3 regions of the Streptomyces sp. NPDC093598 genome follow, and region 2 is predicted to be linked to each of the others. Evidence: riboswitches for the same ligand, from Rfam matches in the RefSeq annotation. Region 2 holds a riboswitch; each other region holds the start of a gene.
What was found. A riboswitch is a leader RNA that binds a small molecule or an ion and turns the genes downstream of it on or off. The one in region 2 is predicted to bind thiamine pyrophosphate.
Positions count from the first base shown of each region.

Region 1 (6,540 bases), on a different contig from region 2:
AGCATCAGCCGGAGTAGCCGTCGGATCCCGTCCGAGCAGGCACCTCCCACAGGCCGGGGGACCATCGGCCCCCGGGCCTGTGCGCGGCCGGGTCAGTCCGCGATGGGCAGGTACACACGGTTCCCGCTGGCCGCGAACTCCTTCGACTTCAGGGCCATGCCCTCCTCGATCTCGGTCCGGGTGCCGCCGTGTTCACGGCGGATGTCCTGTGAGATCTTCATGCTGCAGAACTTGGGACCGCACATCGAGCAGAAGTGAGCCGTCTTGGCCGGCTCGGCGGGCAGGGTCTCGTCGTGGAACTCCCGTGCCGTGTCCGGGTCGAGGGCCAGGTTGAACTGGTCCTCCCACCGGAACTCGAAACGGGCGTCGGAGAGGGCGTCGTCCCACTCCTGCGCACCCGGGTGTCCCTTGGCGAGGTCGGCTGCGTGGGCGGCGATCTTGTAGGTGATGACGCCGGTCTTGACGTCGTCACGGTTCGGCAGGCCCAGGTGCTCCTTGGGCGTCACGTAACACAGCATCGCCGTGCCCCACCAGGCGATCATCGCGGCGCCGATGCCGGAGGTGATGTGGTCGTACGCCGGGGCGACGTCCGTGGTCAGCGGGCCGAGCGTATAGAACGGAGCTTCATCGCAGATCTCCTGCTGAAGGTCGATGTTCTCCTTGATCTTGTGCATCGGGACGTGGCCCGGGCCCTCGATCATGGTCTGAACGTTGAAACGCTTCGCGATCCGGTTGAGTTCCCCGAGTGTGCGCAGCTCCGCGAACTGCGCCTCGTCGTTGGCGTCCGCGATCGAGCCGGGCCTGAGGCCGTCGCCGAGCGAGTACGTGACGTCGTACGCGGCGAGGATTTCGCAGAGCTCCTCGAAGTTCTCGTACAGGAACGACTCCTTGTGGTGCGCGAGGCACCAGGCGGCCATGATCGAACCGCCGCGGGAGACGATGCCGGTCTTGCGGTTCGCCGTCAGGGGCACGTACGCCAGACGCACGCCCGCGTGGACCGTCATGTAATCCACGCCCTGCTCGGCCTGTTCGATGACCGTGTCCTTGTAGATCTCCCAGGTCAGCTCTTCGGCCCGGCCGTCGACCTTCTCCAGGGCCTGGTAGAGCGGCACGGTGCCGATGGGGACGGGAGAGTTGCGCAGCACCCACTCGCGGGTGGTGTGGATGTTGCGGCCGGTGGACAGGTCCATGACCGTGTCGGCGCCCCAGCGGGTCGCCCAGGTCATCTTCTCCACCTCCTCCTCGATGGAGGACGTCACCGCCGAGTTGCCGATGTTGGCGTTGACCTTCACCAGGAACCGCTTGCCGATGATCATCGGCTCGATCTCCGGGTGGTTGACGTTGGCCGGCAGCACAGCCCGGCCGGCGGCGATCTCGTCGCGCACGACCTCGGGCGACACGTTCTCCCGGATGGCGACGTACTCCATCTCGGGCGTGATCTCGCCGCGGCGGGCGTACGCGAGTTGCGTGACCGCCTGTCCCTCCCTGCCGCGGCGCGGCTGGCGCGGCCGGCCGGGGAAGACCGCGTCCAGGTTGCGGAGACCGCCGCGGGGCGAGGTGTGCTTGATGCCGTCGTCCTCGGGGCGGACGGGGCGGCCCGCGTACTCCTCGGTGTCACCGCGGGCGATGATCCAGTTCTCGCGCAGCGGCGCCAGGCCCCTGCGGACGTCGGTGTCGACGAGTGGATCGGTGTACGGACCCGACGTGTCGTACAGCGTGATCGACTGGCCGTTGGTGAGGTGCACCTGACGGACCGGCACGCGCAGGTCGGGGCGGGTGCCCTCGACGTACGCCTTGTGCCAGCCGATGGACTTTCCGGCCTCCTCGGACTTCTCGTCCTGAACGGAGGCAGGCGTGCGTGCGTCCTTGCTGGTCATCAGACCTACTCCCTACGCCGGCATTACCCGGTAACAGGTTCGGCGGTCGACGCAGCGGTTTCCGTCCGGCGACGTTTCGTGTGAAACATCACTCGACTCCGGCGATGTTTCATGTGAAACATCGCTGGGACGGAGGTCAGCGCCCTCTCAGCCCGGTGCTCCGAGCTCCCGCGTGTACAAAAGGTGCCCCCACGCTAGCGGCAATTCTGGCGCGGTGAACAGAGGGCCCCCCTCGTTCTTGCGATGATCGGTCGGTGACCACGACGCAGCGTCCCCCCTACCCACCACCCGAGCCGCCCCGCGGATCCGGCGCCGGAAACGGCGACGGCCGTGGCAACGGCCATGGTTTCGCCACCGGGGCCGGGAGAGAGCCGACCAGGGGGCAGAGCCCTGCGCCCGGGTACGGGCGTGGCTCGGATTTCGCCCCCGGGGGCGGCGGCGAACGTGGTCCCGGCTCCGACAGCGAGTACGGCTCGGGTACCGGCGGAGAGTACCGCTCGGGCTCCGGCGGTGAGCGTGGTCCCGGCTCCGGCGGTGAGTACCGCTCGGGTACCGGCGGTGCATACGGTTCCCGTCCCAGCGGTGAGTACGGGCCGGGCTCCGGTGGCGGCCAGGGTGGCGGCTATTCCGGTGGCGGCCACGGCGGTCCCGTCGGGGGGCAGGGCCCCGGCCCCCGTGGCGGGCACGATTCAGGGTCGGGCGGAGGTGATGGGCACGGCCACGGTGGAGGCGACGGGCACGGTGGAGGCGACGGGCACGGTGGAGGCGACGGGCACGGAGGGCACGGCCCCGGCTCCGCACCGGGTGGCGGGCATGGACACTCGCACAACCACGGTCCGGCCACGCCCGTCTCCATGCACCTGCGCAAGGTCATCGCGGCGGTCCTGATCCCGTTCGCCGTGGCGGTGCTGGTCGGTCTCGCCGTGCTGTGGCCGGGCGGCGCCCCGGCGCACGAGCGCACCGGCGTCGGCTTCGACCGGCAGACGCAGGATGCCACGGTCACCAAGGTGGTCGAGGTGAGCTGCAGGGAGGCCGGCGCCTCGGGCGTTCCGCCGACCGGCGACACCTCCACCGCGGAGGGTTCCTCGGCGGTGCAGCAGGAGAAGGGCACCTGCAAGCGGGCGACGATCCGGGTCGACAGCGGCGACGACAAGGGCCGTACGTTCACTGAGATCGTCCAGCCGGACCAGTCCCGCCAGTTGCACGAGGGCCAGGAGGTCGTGGTCGCCTACGAGCCCTCGGCACCGAAGGACCTGCAGTACTCGGTCACCGACATCAACCGCCGTCTGCCCATGGCGCTGCTCGCCGGCATCTTCGCGCTCGCCGTCGTGGTCGTCGGGCGGCTGCGGGGGGTCATGGCCCTGGTGGCGCTGGCCATGAGCTTCCTGGTGCTGAACTTCTTCATCCTGCCCGCGATCCTGCAGGGCTCGAACCCCTTGGTCGTGGCGGTGGTGGGCGCGAGCGCCATCATGCTCATCGCCCTGTACCTGTGTCACGGCCTGTCGGCCCGGACTTCCGTGGCGGTGCTCGGCACCCTCATCTCCCTGCTGCTGATCGGCATCCTGGGCTCGGTGTTCATCGACTGGGCCGCGCTCACCGGCAACACCGACGACAACACCGGCCTGATCCACGGCCTCTACCCGACGATCGACATGAGCGGTCTGCTGCTGGCCGGCGTCATCATCGGCTCGCTGGGCGTACTCGACGACGTGACGGTCACGCAGACATCGGCGGTCTGGGAGCTGCACGAGGCCAATCCGTCGATGGGCTGGCGCGGGCTCTACCGCGCGGGCATCCGGATCGGCCGCGATCACATCGCCTCGGTCGTCAACACGCTCGTCCTCGCCTACGCGGGTGCGGCGCTGCCGCTGCTGCTGCTGTTCTCGATCGCGCAGAGCAGTGTGGGGACGGTCGCCAACAGCGAGCTGGTCGCGGAGGAGATCGTGCGCACACTGGTCGGTTCGATCGGCCTGGTCGCTTCGGTGCCGGTCACCACGGCCCTGGCGGCGCTGGTCGTCTCGGCCGACCGCCCCGGAGCGGAGCCCGCCCCGGAGGCCTCCGTGGCGGCACGCGGGGGGAGGGGGAGGCGCCGCAAGCGCTGACGCGTCCGCGTGGCGGAGGCCTGTGCACAGCATCGGGCGCAGCGGATGAAGCGGCCCCGCGCTCAGGCCGCTCCGCTGTGCGACGCCCGGCCCCGGGGAGCGGCGCCGACTCCGAGCGACTCGGCCTCAGGCCCCCTCCCGGACGTCGGGGCCTCGCGGCGTCCCGCACATCAGTGAACTCGGCAGCGCCTCGCACACCCGTCGTCTCGGCAGCGTCCGGCATGTCCGTCGTCTCGGCCGCGTGCAGCACATCCACCGCCCCGCGGGCGTCCCGCACACCCGCCGCCTCGGCCGCGCCGCACATTCGCCGGCCGGTTCGCGCCGCGCCTCCCGGCGCATCAACCGCAGCGGCCGGGCCTCCTCCGGCGGAAAGAGCCCCTGCCCCACCGCGAGAAGATCGCCCGGTCATACGAAGATCGCAGGAAGAAGCGTTCCTGCACAGCTCGGCGGCATCCGGTGAAGCGTTACTCCACCGTGCCGCCGGATCCATGTGTCAGCCGGCGCCCTGCTCGGCGAGGATGCGGTCCAAGGCCTCGTCCAAGTGGGCGTCGAAGTCGGCGAGTGAGCCCTCCTGGCCCAGCGGCACCAGCTTGTCCGTACGGTCGAGGAAAGCGACGAGCGGTGCCGTCGACGACCGGAACAACGCCTGGTCGCTGCCCACCTGAAGCCGGATCAACACCTCGCCCAACGCGTCGGGGTCGACGGGCGTGACCCGCACATCGCCCTCCCCGCACGGCCGGCCGACCCCGTCGATCAGCAACTCCCGCCCAAAAGCCCACGTCACCGGGGCATCACCGGGCAAGTGGAAAGTCAGCCGGACGGCATAGGGATCACTGGACTCATAGCGCAGCTCCACCGGAATGCGGAAGGAGAGCTCCTCGGACACGAGAAAGCTCATCATGACCTCTGCTTGTACGGACTCGCGCATCGATAACCCCGTCATTCGCCGTGACTGGCCGGGAACGAACCTCTGACACTTGGTGGAATCTTGCTGAACGTACACAGCAGATCACAAGGAGTGAGTTTTCACATACTGATAGAGAGCGCGAGCGAGCCGAGCACGCGCCCCATCTCGGCCTGCAACTGCCGGGCCGCGGGCAGCAACCGGTCGGCCTGGTGTGCGGGGAGTGAGATGGCCATCGTCGCGGCCGTGGTGCCGAGGGTGAGCGGAATCGCGGCGCAGACCGTGCCCAGGGCGTACTCCTGACGCTCGATCACCGGTTCCATGCGCCGGATCCGCTCCAAACGCCGGAGCAGGCTGTGGTTGTCGCGCACCGTGTACGGCGTGAGGGGCTGCACCGGGTAGCGGTCGAGGTGGTCACGGCGCGCGTCCTCGTCCAGCTGGGACAGCAGGCACTGCCCGACGGCGTGCGCGTGCCCGGTCTCCCGGAAGTCGGCCCACTCCTCGACCGCCGGGTTGCCCGGGGTGTCGGAGACGCACATGACCTCGACCTCGCCCTCGCGGTACACCGCGTAGTACACGGGGACGCCCAGGACGTCCCGCCAGTGCGCGAGCGCGTCGACGACCGTGCTGCGACGTTTCTGCCGCGCTCCGCTGCTGCTCAGCCGCTCCGCCGCCGCGCCGAGGAAGAACAGGCCCTTGTCCCGGCGCAGATAGCCCTCGTGCACGAGCGTGCGCAGCAGGTGATAGGTCGTGGGCAGCGCCAGCCCGGTCTCACGGGCCAGTTGCTTGGCGGGGGCGCCGTACTCGTGCACGGCGACGGTCTCCAGCAGGCGCATCGCGCGCTGCACGGATCCGATGAGGGTCGGCGGAGGTGCCGGTGTGGAGGGGGCCGGTGGCCCGGAGGATGCCGCCGACCGGGGTTGCGCGGGGACGGCGCGGAGGTGGACGGGTGCGGTGTCAGCCGGGACCAAGGGTCTCTCCCGAAGCGCGAGGGGGCAGCCCGTGCGGAGGAACACGGGTGGGGATGTATGCCGCTCGCGGGGAAGTCCCCGCGTCGAGTTCCGGACTCTATTCGCCTGCCACCGCGCGCAGACCGCCCCGCCCGGAAACTTCCCTCGCCCGAGGGAACCGGCGATCCCAGGCGTTTCCCGCTACCCCCACCGGTTTCCCACCGGTCTCACCAGTCGCTGCGCGACGAGGAGCTCGACGTGAACTTCCGTACGACGTAGATCAGTCCGCCGACCAGTGCCACGAAGACCAGCACCTTGAAGAGCAGTCCGATGACGAAGCCGACCACGCTGGCGATCAGCCCGCCGAACACGACCAGGGCGATGACCGGCACCGCGATCCACTTCACCCACCACGGCAGTCCCGTGAAGATCTCTCGCATCGCCCTCGTCCTTACCTCTCCGCCCGTTCGAGTGCCGGGTCCTGTCGGTCCTTCTGGATCTCTGATGTCCTGCACTCGATGCTAGGTCCGGGGAGGGGTCGAACGGGGGCCTCGCGTCCCTTGTCCTCCCCTGACCGATCCCCTAGGGAACCCTGAGGCGGTCCGTCACCTCTCCGGCGGAGAGAAGACCACCAGGACCCTCAGGTCCTCGGTGATGTGGTGGAACTTGTGGGCGACGCCCGCCGGCACGTAGATCACGCTGCCGCG
Region 1 is NZ_JBIWIV010000003.1:183,563-190,102, forward strand. It holds gene ACIRDU_RS12630 (hypothetical protein) at 1-17, shown strand, start outside; gene thiC (phosphomethylpyrimidine synthase ThiC) at 93-1,877, opposite strand; TPP riboswitch at 1,870-2,059, opposite strand; gene ACIRDU_RS12640 (YibE/F family protein) at 2,732-3,979, shown strand; gene ACIRDU_RS12645 (SsgA family sporulation/cell division regulator) at 4,473-4,907, opposite strand; gene ACIRDU_RS12650 (IclR family transcriptional regulator) at 5,006-5,731, opposite strand; gene ACIRDU_RS12655 (DUF5326 family protein) at 6,061-6,273, opposite strand; gene ACIRDU_RS12660 (cupin domain-containing protein) at 6,439-6,540, opposite strand, start outside.
Region 1: it holds a riboswitch for thiamine pyrophosphate, as region 2 does, so the genes downstream of both, thiC (phosphomethylpyrimidine synthase ThiC) here and thiO (glycine oxidase ThiO) in region 2, are expected to answer to the same signal.

Region 2 (6,540 bases):
GCCGTCGTCCACCAGTGTCTCGGCCGCCTCCAGTGTCTCGATCGGGTCCGGCAGCAAGGTGCGCTCGTCGGCGATGACCTCCAGCTTGATCAGGTCGGTGCCGAGGGCCTCGCGCGCGAGGCGGGCCGTGAGGACGGCCTCCCCGGCGGTGAAGCAGCCCGCCGTGTTGGGCAGCACCCCGATGCCGAGCTTGTCGAGCACGGACAGCACCGAGCCGTGCACCGAGGCGTTCACCCGGCGCATCGCGACCGTCGTCAGCTCCGTCCCGGACGCCACCAGCGAGCGCTCCAGCACGTCGAGGCTGGGCGCCCCGCCCGTGCCCATGATCAGGCGGGACGTGAAGGACGTACCACCGAGGAGAAACGGATCGTCGGCCATGGTCAGCCTCCTTGGACGGCGGTGAGGACTTCCACGCGGTCTCCCTCGGCCAGGGGCGTGGCGGGCCACTGGGTGCGTGGGACGACGGTTTCGTTGAGGGCGGCGGCGACGCCCGAGGACGAGGCGGTGAGCGACCTCACCACGGTGTCGAGAGCCGTGCCGGGCCGGACGTCCCGGGGCTCCCCGTTGACGGAGATGTTCATGCGGGCTGCTCCGTGAGTGCGGTGGCGGGGGTGAAGCGCTTCGGCGTGAAGGGCCGGGCCTCCTCGGGGAGTTCGCCCGTCGCCAGGGCGTGCGCCAGAGCGTCTCCGGTCACCGGTGTGAGGAGCACGCCGTTGCGGTAGTGCCCGGTGGCCAGCAGCAGCCCCTCCAGGCCGGTCGGGCCGAGCAGCGGCGCGTTGTCGGGGGAGCCGGGCCGCAGTCCGGCCCGGGTCTCGGTGAGCGGCAGCTCGGTGATGCCCGGGACCAGCTCGTGCGCGTCCCGCAGCAGCTCGTACACGCCGCCCGCGGTCACGGTGGTGTCCCAGCCCTGCTCCTCGCTGGTGGCTCCGACGACCAGTTCGCCGCTCGCGCGCGGCACCAGGTAGACGTGGCTGCCGCGCACGACCGCGCGCACGGTCCGGCTCAGGAACGGCCCGTGCCGCTGCGGCATGGTCAGCCGTACGACCTGTCCCTTCACCGGTCTCACGGGAGGCAGCACGTGTTCCGGGACGCCCGCGAGCCGCCCGCTGAGGCTGCCCCCGGCGAGCACCACCTGCCCGGCGGCCGGCGCGGTCCCGTCGGCCAGGACGACACCCGCGGCCCGGTCCCCTGCGACGGTCAGCCGCTCCGCCCACGCCCGGTGGAAGACCACGCCCGCCCGCTCGCACGCGGCCACCAGGGCACGGGCCAGCCGCCGCGGGTCGATCTGGTGATCGCCGTCGACCCGCAGCCCGCCGCGCACGCCCGGCGCGAGCATCGGTTCCAGGCGTCGGCACTCGCGCCCCGACAGCCACTGCGAATCCAGGCCCGACTGCTGCTGAAGGGCGTGCAGTTCGCGCAGATGGGCCCGGTCGTCGGCGTCCAGGGCCACGGCGAGCGTGCCGCAGCGGCGGTAACCGAGGTCCTGGCCGGTCAGCTCGGTGAGCTCGGCGGCGAAGTCCGGGTAGCGCCGGGCGGAGGCGAGGTTCAGACCGAGCAGGGTCTGCTCGCCGTAGTGCAGTTCCGTGACGGCGGCCAGCATGCCGGCCGCCACCTGTGCGGCTCCGCCGCCCGGCTCGGGGTCCACGACGGCCGTGGCGAACCCGCGTTGCGCGGCCCGCCAGGCCGTGACCAGGCCGATGATCCCGCCCCCGATGACCAGGACGTCTGACGTGGTGGACGTAGGCGACATGGGCGTCCAGCCCCTCCCTTCGCCGGCATGACCCGGATCAGGTTCGTACGGTCGGAGGCCGCCAGCCTCCCTCTCAGCCCGGTGCGTCCGGGCTCCCGCGAGTGCTTTACGTTGGCCACCCTAGCCCGATGCCGTGTGCCGCAGTAAGGGAGCCTCCGTCCATGGCCCGATCCCTCGACGGTCTCGTTCTCGCCCCCGTCGCCGACCAGGCACCCGGCCAGGTGGGCACCCGCACCCGGTTCACGTACCACGAACGGGAGGGCGAGATCTGGGCCGAGTACACGGGCGGCGACGTCGTACGGGGGCATCTCGTGGGTACCCGGGAAGGTGACCGGCTGGACTTCCGGTACGTCCAGCTGGGGCGGGACGGCACCACCTCCTCGGGGCACTGCGTGTCGAGGGTCGTGGAGCTGCCCGACGGGCGGGTGCGGCTGGAGGAGACCTGGGAGTGGGAGTCCCGGCGGGGCAGTGGGACGAGCGTTGTGCAGCAGGTCACGGCGCATGAGCACTGACTGACAAATCGTCAGGTGTCTATGGTGATCAGGTGAGCGAGCAGACGCAGGAACCAGGTTCGTCCGCGCCGCGGCGCGTGGTCGTGGCGGGCGCGGGCATGGCCGGGGTGCAGACCGCCGTCGCGCTGCGCGAGCAGGGCTTCACCGGTGACGTGATCCTGATCGGCGCCGAGCCGCACCAGCCCTACGACCGCCCGCCGTTGTCCAAGGCCGTCCTGCTCGGCAAGTCCGAGGGCTCCGCCTTCGACGTCGACTTCGAAGCCCTCGGCATCGAACTGCGGCTCGGCTGCGAGGTGCTGGGCCTGCGCCCCGCCGATCACGAGATGGACACCGAGGACGGGCCCGTGCCGTACGACGTCCTGGTCGTCGCGACCGGCGCCGAACCGGTCGGGCTGCCCGGCGCGGAGGGCGTGCCGGGCGTGCATCTGCTGCGCACCCTGGACGACGCCGAGCGGCTGCGGCCGGTGCTGGCCCGCCGGCACGACATCGTGGTCGTGGGCGCGGGCTGGATCGGCGCGGAGTTCGCCACGGCCGCGCGCGAGGCGGGCTGCGCGGTGACCGTCGTCGAGGCCGCCGAACGGCCGCTCGCCGGGGCGCTGCCCGCCGAGGTCGCCGCCCCGATGGCCGGCTGGTACGCCGACGCGGGCGCGGTACTGCGCACGCACGCGCGCGTGGAGCGCGTCGAGCCCGGCGCGGTCCTCCTGGACGACGGCTCGCGGCTGCCCGCGGGCGCGGTCGTCGTCGGCATCGGCGCCCGGCCGGCGACGGCCTGGCTGGCAGGCTCCGGCATCGAGCTCGGCGCCCACGCCGAGATCGTGGCCGACGAGCATCTGCGCACCTCCGTGCCGGATGTCTACGCGGTCGGCGACTGCGCCTCCTTCCCCTCCGGGCGCTACGGCGAGCGTCTGCTGGTCCACCACTGGGACAACGCCCTCCAGGGGCCGCGCACGGTCGCCGTGAACATCGTCGGCCGGGCCACGGGGGAGACACCGGCGGTGTACGACCCGGTGCCGTACTTCTGGTCCGAGCAGTTCGGGCGGTTCGTCCAGTACGCCGGGCACCACGCGGCCGCGGACACGACCCTGTGGCGGGGCGACCCCTCCGGGCCGGCCTGGACGGTGTGCTGGCTGCGCGGTGGGCGGCTGGTCGCGCTGCTGGCGGTCGGCCGGCCCCGGGACCTGGCGCAGGGACGCCGTCTGATCGAGTCGGGAGCAGCGATGAATCCGGTGCTGCTGAGGGATCCGGCCAGGCCCATGAAGGCGGCGACGGCGTAGGCACCGGGGCTTGTGAGGGGCACGGGGCGGCGCTGCCGGGGCGGGTGCCGGGCCCGGCGCGTCCGCCCGGGCGGACCGGGCTGACTTCCGACTGTCAGTGGCAGATGGCAGGCTTGTTTCCGTGACCGAGATTGACGCAAAGATCGATGCTCTCGTCCCCGCCTGGCTCACCCTCCCCGACATCGCCGAACAGCTCGGCGTCGAGGTGACGCGTGTGCGGCAGCTGGTCAAGGACGGCCAGCTCATCGCCGTACGCCGTGGTGAGAACCGCGCGCTGCACGTCCCTGCCGCCTTCATCGACGGGGACAAGGTCGTCAAGGGCCTGTCCGGGACCCTGACGCTCCTGCGGGACGACGGCTTCACGGACGAAGAGATGCTGGAGTGGCTCTTCACCCCGGACCCCAGCCTGCCCGGCACCCCCGCGCAGGCACTCAGCGAGAATCGCGGCACGGAGGTGAAGCGCCGCGCCCAGGCGCTCGCGGTCTGACCCGGCCGCGGCCGAACAACCGTCCGGAGCCGTGTGAGCGGGGCCGGACCTGAACAACCGCCCGACGTGGGGGCCGTGGCCGAGGGGTCACGGCCCGGGGTGGCTCGCGCTCTCCGGGGCTGTGGCGGTGGCGGGCCGGGGCAGGCGTAAGGTGCCCGAGGCGTTCGCAGCGGGGCAGGGGCGCTGTCGCGCCGCACGCCACGGCCATCGGGTGCTTCGGAACCCGTGAACGACCGACACGCGGGCCCACCCGCACGCCACCGACACCTGGGGGACACGCATGACCGCCGCCACCGCACGGGCCCGGCTCGCCGACGCCCGGGTCTACCTCTGCACCGACGCGCGCAAGCGGCAGGGCGACCTGGGGGAGTTCCTCGACGCCGTGCTGACGGGCGGGGTCGACATCGTGCAGTTGCGCGACAAGGGCATGGAGGCGGGCGAGGAGCTGGAGCACCTGGCCGTCTTCGCCGACGCCTGTGCCCGGCACGGCAAGCTGCTCGCGGTCAACGACCGTGCGGACGTCGCCCACGCCGCCGGCTCCGACGTCCTGCACCTCGGCCAGGGCGACCTGCCGGTCCCCGCGGCCCGCGCGCTCCTCGGCGACGACGTCCTGATCGGCCGCTCCACCCACGCCGAGCCCGAGGCCGCCGCGGCCGCCGTCCAGCAGGGCGTGGACTACTTCTGCACCGGCCCGTGCTGGCCGACGCCCACCAAGCCCGGACGCCACGCCCCCGGCCTGGACCTCGTCCGGTACACCGCCGCCCTCGGCACCGACCGCCCCTGGTTCGCCATCGGCGGCATCGACCTCGGCAATCTCGACGAGGTCCTGGAAGCCGGAGCCCGGCGCGTCGTCGTCGTCCGGGCGATCACCGAGGCCGACGACCCGGGGGCCGCGGCGGCCGAGTTCGCGAAGCGGCTGCGGGAGGCGTAACCGAGACGGGTTGTCCAAGGGATGGACAACAAGTGGACAATACGGGCAAATGTCGGCCCACGGTTGGGGGACCGACGGCCCCTGGCTAACCTGCCGGTATGGCCCTCGGCACCGCATCCATCAGGTCGGACCACGCTCGCACCGTCCGCGACATGCTCGCGGCCGGCAAGACGACGTACTCGTTCGAGTTCTACGCGCCCAAGACCCCGAAGGGCGAGCGGAACCTGTGGAACGCGCTGCGCCGGGTCGAGGCGGTGGCGCCCGACTTCGTCTCCGTGACCTACGGTGCGGGCGGTTCCACCCGCGCGGGCACCGTCAAGGCGACCGAGGCGATCGCCTCCGACACCACCCTCACCCCGATCGCCCACCTCACCGCGGTCGACCACTCGGTGGCCGACCTGCGCAACATCATCGGCCAGTACGCCGACGCCGGGATCCGCAACATGCTCGCCCTGCGCGGCGACCCGCCCGGCGACCCGATGGGCGACTGGGTGCCGCACCCCCGGGGCCTCGCCTATGCCGCCGAGCTCGTCGAGCTGATCAAGGCGTCCGGCGACTTCTGCGTGGGCGTCGCCGCCTTCCCGGCGATGCACCCGCGCTCCGCCGACTGGGACACCGACGTCCGCCACTTCGTCGACAAGTGCCGAGCGGGCGCGGACTACGCCATCACGCAGATGTTCTTCCAGCCGGAGGACTACCTCCGGCTGCGCGACCGGGTCTCGGCCGCCGGCTGCGACACCCCGATCATTCCCGAGGTCATGCCGATCGCGAGCGTGAAGACGCTGGAACGGATCGGGTCCCTCACCAACGCCGCGTTCCCGGCCGCCCTGAAAGAGCGGATCCTCACAGCGAAAGACGATCCGGCCGCTGTACGCTCCATTGGGATCGAATTCGCCACGGAGTTCTGTGCGCGGCTGCTCGCCGAGGGCGTGCCCGGCTTGCACTTCATCACGCTCAACAACTCCACCGCGACACTGGAAATCTACGAGAACCTGGGCCTGCACCCGTCATCGCAGGCCTAGACCGTTCGCACCGGTATACGACACACTGCGTAGCGGTCACCGGGAGAGGGGCGTACATGGGCTGGGCGGTCCTCTACATCGCGTTCGGCATCGTCGCGCTGTGGCTGCTGGGCGAGGTGCTGCTGCAGTACAAGGCGCGGCTGCGCTGGCGGCTGCTGGCCTTCGCCGGGTTCCTCGGTGTCGTCGTCGGTGTCCTGATCCCGTCGGTCGTCGTGATCGGACTGGGCGCCGCCGCCTTCGCGGTCGGGCAGACCTACGTCACCCTGTCGTTCCGCAGCGGCTTCGCGGCCGGATGGGCGATGAACGCGCCCGTGCTGGGCGGCAGCAAGCGCCGCCGCGGTGAGCGCGGCCGCCAGGAGCCGACCCTGGAGGTCTCCGGCCTGGAGGCCGAGGGCGGCTACGACGACGAGGCCGGCGCCTCCCGCCGCGACCCCGTCGCGTACGGTCAGGACGACGACTACGACCGCGACGACGTCTTCACCCCGGCCCGCCCCGCCCACCAGCCGGCGGCCGCCGAGACCACCGCGGTCTACGAGCCGCAGCCCATGAACGAGGACACCGGCT
Region 2 is NZ_JBIWIV010000001.1:403,796-410,335, reverse strand. It holds gene ACIRDU_RS01895 (thiazole synthase) at 1-378, opposite strand, end outside; gene thiS (sulfur carrier protein ThiS) at 381-581, opposite strand; gene thiO (glycine oxidase ThiO) at 578-1,750, opposite strand; TPP riboswitch at 1,748-1,859, opposite strand; gene ACIRDU_RS01880 (hypothetical protein) at 1,912-2,262, shown strand; gene ACIRDU_RS01875 (NAD(P)/FAD-dependent oxidoreductase) at 2,295-3,536, shown strand; gene ACIRDU_RS01870 (Rv2175c family DNA-binding protein) at 3,658-4,023, shown strand; gene thiE (thiamine phosphate synthase) at 4,304-4,954, shown strand; gene metF (methylenetetrahydrofolate reductase [NAD(P)H]) at 5,053-5,976, shown strand; gene ACIRDU_RS01855 (hypothetical protein) at 6,033-6,540, shown strand, end outside.

Region 3 (6,540 bases), on a different contig from region 2:
GCACGGTGCCGGACAGGTCGGCCCCGGAGATCACCACCTTCCTCAACAGGCCGATCTGGTGGGCGATCTCGTCGCAATAGCGGTCGTGTGCGAGTGGCGTCATGCCCCGCACCCTAGGGCGCGGACGATCAGGCGAGCACCACGATTTCCATCGCGTCGAACTCCACCCCGACCCGGTCCCCCACCTCGGGAGCGGCCCGCAGCGCGCACGCCGCCTCCAGACGGGGGGCGTCCTCCGGCTGGAGGCGGACGGCGACATGGGTGCCCTTGAAGGTGCGAGCGGTCACCGTGCAGCGCAGCCCCGAGTCGGCGGGCACCAAGCGCACTCCGGCGGGTCGCACGAGCAGCGTGCGCGTGCCCTGCGGGGCTCCCTCCGGCACCGGCACCTTGCCCCACGGCGTGTCCGCGGCCTCCGTCCCGACCGTCGCCTCGACCACGTTCTCGAAGCCGAGGAAGCGAGCGACGAACGCGTCGGCGGGCCGCTGCCACACCTCAAGGGGCGTACCGGACTGGGCGATCCGCCCGTCCCGCATCACCACGACCCGGTCGGCCAGCGCGAACGCCTCCCCTTGGTCGTGTGTCACGGCGAGCACGGTCGTGCCCAACCGGCCGAACAGTTCCCTCAGTTCGACGACCAGCCGTTCCCGCAGCGACCGGTCGAGCTGTCCCAGCGGCTCGTCCAGCATCAGCAGCCGGGGGCTCGGCGCCAGCGCCCGGGCCAGCGCCACCCGCTGCTGCTCCCCGCCGGACAGCGCGGCGACGGCCCGGCGGCCCGCGCCCGGCAGCCCCACGAGGTCCAGCAACTCCCGCACTCGTTCAGCCTGTTGTCGCTTCGACTCGCCGTGCATCCGCAGCCCGAAGGCCACGTTTCCGCCCACGTCCCGCTGCGGGAACAGCTGGTGGTCCTGGAACATCAGCCCGACCCCGCGCTTGTGCGCCGGCACGCCTGCCTGGTCGCGCCCGTCGAGCACCACCCGCCCGGAGTCGAGCGGCTGGAGCCCGGCCACCGCCCGCAGCAGGGTCGACTTGCCGCTGCCGCTGGGTCCGAGCACGCACACGATCTCGTGGTCGGCGACCTCCAGATCGACGGCGTCCAGCACGGCACGCCCGCCGAAGCGGACCGTCGCACCCTGCAGAGCCAGCAGCATCAGAACTCCCCCGTCCGGTCCGTGCGGAGCCTCTCCAGCACCAGCAGGGCCACGGCGCACACCACCATCAGAATCGTCGAAAGGGCCATCGCCTGGCCGTAGTTGAGGTCCCCGGGCCGCCCCAGCAGCCGGGCCACGGCCACCGGCAGCGTCGGCCGGTCGGGCCGTGCGATGAACACCGTCGCGCCGAACTCCCCGAGGGACACGGCGAAGGCGAACCCGGCCGCGATCAGCAGCGCCCGCCGCACCATCGGCAGGTCCACCTCCCGCCACACCCGCCAGGGCGAGGCACCCAGCACCGAGGCCGCCTCCCGCAGTCGTACGTCCACCGCCCGCAGCACGGGCAGCATGGTCCGCACCACGAACGGCACTCCGACCAGCGCCTGCGCGAGCGGCACCAGGATCCAGGAGGACCTGAGGTCCAGCGGCGGCTCGTCGAGGGAGATCAGGAACCCGAAGCCGACGGTCACCGCGGACACCCCGAGCGGCAGCATCAGCAGCGCGTCGAAGCCGCGCACGAACCGCCCGGCGTCCCGGCGGGTGAGCGCGACCGCGGCGAGCCCTCCGATCGCCACGGCGATGAGCGTGGCGGCGACGGCGTACGCCAGCGAGTTGCCGATCGCCTCGATCGGCGGGACCAGGAACACTCCCCCGTCCTCGCTGGTCAGCGCCCGGTAGTAGCCAAAGCCCGGCGCACCGAGGGACCGCTGCACCAGCACGGCCGGCGGCAGCACGAGCAGCACGGCGACGGTGACGAGAACCCCGCCCAGCAGCGCCCACTGCCCCGCGCCGCGCGGCCGGCGCGCGGTCACGGACGCGTCCACCAGCCGCAGCGCGGTCTCCCGCCGCCGCACGGTCCAGGCGTGCAGGGCGAGGATCGCGCCCACCGCGACGAACTGGATCAGCGTCAGCACGGCGGCCGTGGACAGGTCGAAGATCTCGGACGTCTGCCGGTAGATCTCCACCTCCAGGGTGGAGAAGGTGGGCCCGCCGAGGATCTGCACGACGCCGAAGGAGGTGAAGGTGAACAGGAAGACCATGAGTGCGGCGGCGGCCACGGCCGGGGCGAGCGCGGGCAGGGTGACCTGCCGCCAGGCCTTCAGCGGGGACGCCCCGAGCATCCGGGCGGCCTCCTCCTGCCGCGGGTCCAGCTGCCCCCAGAGCCCGCCGACCGTCCGGACGACGACCGCGTAGTTGAAGAAGACGTGCGCGAGCAGGATCGCCCACACGGTGGTGTCCAGCCGTACGCCCCACAGCTCGTCGAGCAGCCCGCCCCGCCCGACCAGCGCCAGGAACGCCGTACCGACGACGACCGTCGGCAGCACGAACGGCACGGTCACCACCGCCCGCAGGACCTGCTTGCCCGGGAAGTCGAAGCGCGCGAAGACGTACGCGCCGGGCAGCGCGACGAGCAGGGTGAGCGCGGTGGAGACCAGCGCCTGCCAGGTGGTGAACCACAGGACGTGCCGGACGTCGGACTGCGCCAGCACCTCCCCGATCCGTGCGAGGTGCCAGGTCCCGTCGGCCTTCAGACCGCGCGCGACGATCGCGGCGACGGGGTAGGCGAAGAAGACGGCGAAGAACGCGACCGGCACGGCCAGCAGACCGAACCGCGCCGCCGCGCCCCGCCTCCGAACGGCTACTTCAGTACGAGTGAGGTCCACGACTTGACCCACTGGTCGCGATGGTCGGCGATCTTCGCCGGGTCCATGGTCTCGGGGTCCTTCGCCTGCGGCCCGTACTGCACGAACTCCGGCGGCACCTGGGCGCCCTCGCGCACCGGGTACACGAACATGTTGAGCGGCATGTCCTGCTGGAACCGCTCGCTGATCAGGAAGTCCAGGAACGCCTTGCCGCCCTTGGTGTTCTTCGCGTTGCTGAGCAGCCCCGCGTACTCGACCTGCCGGAAGCAGGTGCCCTCGGCGACCCCGGTCGGCGCCGTGCTCGGCTTCGGGTCGGCGAAGACGACCTCGGCGGGCGGCGAGGAGGCGTACGACACGACGAGCGGCCGGTCGCCCTTGGCCTTCTTGCCGCCGGCCGAGCCGGAGAACTCCTCGTTGTAGGCCTGCTCCCAGCCGTCGACGACCTTCACGCCGTTGGCCTTGAGCTTCTTCCAGTAGCCCTCCCAGCCGGCGTCCCCGTACTTCGCGGCGGTGCCGAGCAGGAAGCCGAGCCCGGGCGAGGAGGCGGAGGCGTTCTCGGTCACGAGCAGGTTCCTGTACTGCGGCTTGACGAGATCGTCGAAGCTCCGCGGCGGTTCCAGCTTGTGATCGGCGAAGTACTTCTTGTCGTAGTTCACGCAGATGTCGCCGGTGTCGACGGGCGTGACGCGATGCTGTTCCTGATCGACCCGGTACTCGGCCTTGATCCGGTCGGAGCCCTTCGCCTCGTACGGCTGGAAGAGGCCGTTGTCGAGGGCGCGGGACAGCAGGGTGTTGTCGACGCCGAAGAAGACGTCACCCTGCGGGTTGTCCTTGGTCAGGATGGCCTTGTTCACGGCCTGCCCGGCATCGCCGTCCTTCAGGACGTCGACCTTGTAGCCGGACTGCTTCTCGAAGGCCGCGATGACGTCCTTGGACGCGGCCCACGAGTCGTGGCTGACGAGCGTCACGGTCTTGGAGTCACCGGACCCCTGACCGCCGTCGGACGACCCGCACGCGGCGAGCGTGCCGGCCATGCCGAGTCCGACGACCGCCGCCGTCAGCCGCTTTGCGTTGATGTTCACTGGATTCCTCCTGGAGTGACCAGGAGAAGACGCGGTCCTGCCCGGGACTTCCGGGGTCCCGGGCAGGACGCAACAGCTCGAGTGGTGACCGATCTCCCTACCCAGAATGACCTGGGCCAGGTTCGGAGGGTCTGCGGCCGTGTGCCGCACTCTCAGCGCTGTGGCGCTCCCCTGTCGGAATATGCAGATGTTCTTACGGCGGTCAGACTACCGTTCGGTGGCGGCGAGCTGACCACACGCCCCGTCGATCTCCTGACCACGAGTGTCCCGGATCGTCACCGGCACACCATGCGCGGCGATGGCCTCCACGAACGCCTTCTCGTCCTCCGGCCGGGAGGCCGTCCACTTCGACCCGGGCGTCGGATTCAGCGGAATGAGGTTGACGTGCACCGGCCTGCCCTTGAGCATCCGGCCGAGCCGGTCACCGCGCCACGCCTGGTCGTTGATGTCCCGGATCAGCGCGTACTCGATGGACAGCCGCCGCCCGGACTTGGCGCTGTACTCGAAGCCGGCGTCCAGCACCTCGCGGACCTTCCAGCGCGTGTTCACGGGGACGAGGGTGTCGCGCAGCTCGTCGTCGGGGGCGTGCAGCGAGATGGCGAGGCGGCACTTGAAGCCCTCGTCGGAGAACCGGTGAATGGCCGGGACGAGCCCGACGGTGGAGACGGTGATGCCGCGCTGGGACAGGCCGAGGCCATCGGGCTCAGGATCGGTGAGCCGCCGGATGGATCCGATGACCCGGTTGTAGTTGGCGAGCGGCTCACCCATGCCCATGAAGACGATGTTGCTGAGCCGCGCGGGACCGCCGGGCACCTCCCCGTCCCGCAGGGCCCGCATGCCGTCCACGATCTGGTGCACGATCTCGGCTGTGGACAGATTGCGGTCCAGCCCGGCCTGCCCGGTCGCGCAGAACGGGCAGTTCATACCGCATCCGGCCTGCGAGCTGATGCACATGGTCACCCGGTCCGGGTAGCGCATCAGCACCGACTCGACGAGCGTCCCGTCGAACAGCCGCCACAGCGTCTTACGAGTGGTGCCCTGGTCGGTCGACAGATGCCGCACGACGGTCATCAGCTCGGGCAGCAGCGCCTCCTGCAGCCGCCCGCGAGCACCGGCCGGAATGTCGGTCCACTGCTCCGGATCATGCGCGTACCGCGCGAAGTAGTGCTGCGAGAGCTGCTTGGCACGAAACGGCTTCTCCCCGACAGCGGCGACGGCCTCCTTGCGCTCGGCAGGAGTGAGATCGGCGAGATGCCGCGGCGGCTTCTTGGCTCCGCGGGGGGCGACGAAAGTGAGTTCTCCGGGTGCAGGCATAACCCTCCCAGTGTCGCAGATCAACTCCGGTTGCCCAGGCCGGAGTGGGGTGGGGGCGGTCACCCGTGGGTGCCACCTGTCAGCGTTGGTCGGCTTCGCACGGCTCAGGACCGCCCGACGTGCTCGGTTGCCGCGATCACCGCTGCTGAACGCTCGCGTCACTTCGAGGTCGTGCCGGGTCCGGCGCTCGGTCGACAGCCAGTGGATCGCCGCGTTCGTGGGACCGAAAGCGGTCCAGACGCACGGCAGACAGGAACCGAGGATTCGCTCAGCCTCGCGGAACCGAGTGTTCCTGCGCATGACGCCGGGCACGCGCGAGCAATGATGTCCTTCTACACGGCTTCGATGCACCTGGCGGAAAAGTGGCAAGGCCCCCCGTGGTTCAAGTGGGCCTTCCTCGGGGTGTGGGCCCTGTGCGGGGTGTTCGTCGTCTTCAAGCTGCGCCGGAACGGCTGGAGGTTCCCCCGGCGGCGCTCAGCCGAGCCGTCGGAGCCGCCGGGGGCGGGGCGCTCTACTCGCCCGTGTGCTCGAGCCGGTCCTTGAGGAGTTGCTCGTTGCGCGGGAGTTCCTTGCGGACCTGGGGGCGTACGACGAGCGGGACCAGGACCTTGCCCATGCCGTGGCCCTCGAAGTCGATGTCGATCGTGACGCGCGAGCGGCGGCCCTCGTCGTAGGGCTCGACCTCGCCGTGCACCTGAGCCCGGACCGGCCCGTCGACGCCGCGCATGCCCCAGCTGTGCGGCGGATCGTACTCGGTGACCTCCATGGTCATCGGCATGACGCGGCGGCCGATGTGCCGGGTCACCCGGACCTTGGTGCCGACGCCGACGGGCCCCTCGTTTAGGCGCTCCGCGGACACGGCGCTCAACTGCCACTCCGGCATGCGCGGAGCGTCCATGACGTACTGGTAGACCTCCTCGGGACGGCGGTCGACGTCGATACTCTCTCGGATGATGGCCATGATGGCCTCCTTTGGGAGGTACATCTGCATCGTCCCACTTCAGGCCCTCGGGCGTCTCCCCGAGACGACGGCGAGCCCCTGCCCGGCGGGGCAGGGGCTCGCCGTCGAAGGTCGCTTCAGCCGGACCCGACGAACAGCACGAGCAGCAGCCACACCACCGGAGCCGTGGGCAGCAGCGAGTCGAGCCGGTCCATGATGCCGCCGTGGCCCGGCAGCAGCGTGCCCATGTCCTTGATGCCGAGGTCCCGCTTGATCATGGACTCGCCGAGGTCGCCGAGCGTGGCGGTGACCGCGACCGCGAGGCCCAGCACCAAGCCCTGCCACCAGGCACCGTCGTCGATGAGGAACTGCATGCACAGTGCCCCCGCGACCATGGCGAAGGAGACCGCGCC
Region 3 is NZ_JBIWIV010000010.1:98,707-105,246, reverse strand. It holds gene ACIRDU_RS26335 (maleylpyruvate isomerase family mycothiol-dependent enzyme) at 1-103, opposite strand, end outside; gene ACIRDU_RS26330 (ABC transporter ATP-binding protein) at 129-1,148, opposite strand; gene ACIRDU_RS26325 (ABC transporter permease) at 1,148-2,749, opposite strand; gene ACIRDU_RS26320 (thiamine ABC transporter substrate binding subunit) at 2,788-3,825, opposite strand; TPP riboswitch at 3,950-4,056, opposite strand; gene rlmN (23S rRNA (adenine(2503)-C(2))-methyltransferase RlmN) at 4,081-5,187, opposite strand; gene ACIRDU_RS26310 (SRPBCC family protein) at 5,699-6,148, opposite strand; gene ACIRDU_RS26305 (phosphatidate cytidylyltransferase) at 6,265-6,540, opposite strand, start outside.
Region 3: it holds a riboswitch for thiamine pyrophosphate, as region 2 does, so the genes downstream of both, ACIRDU_RS26320 (thiamine ABC transporter substrate binding subunit) here and thiO (glycine oxidase ThiO) in region 2, are expected to answer to the same signal.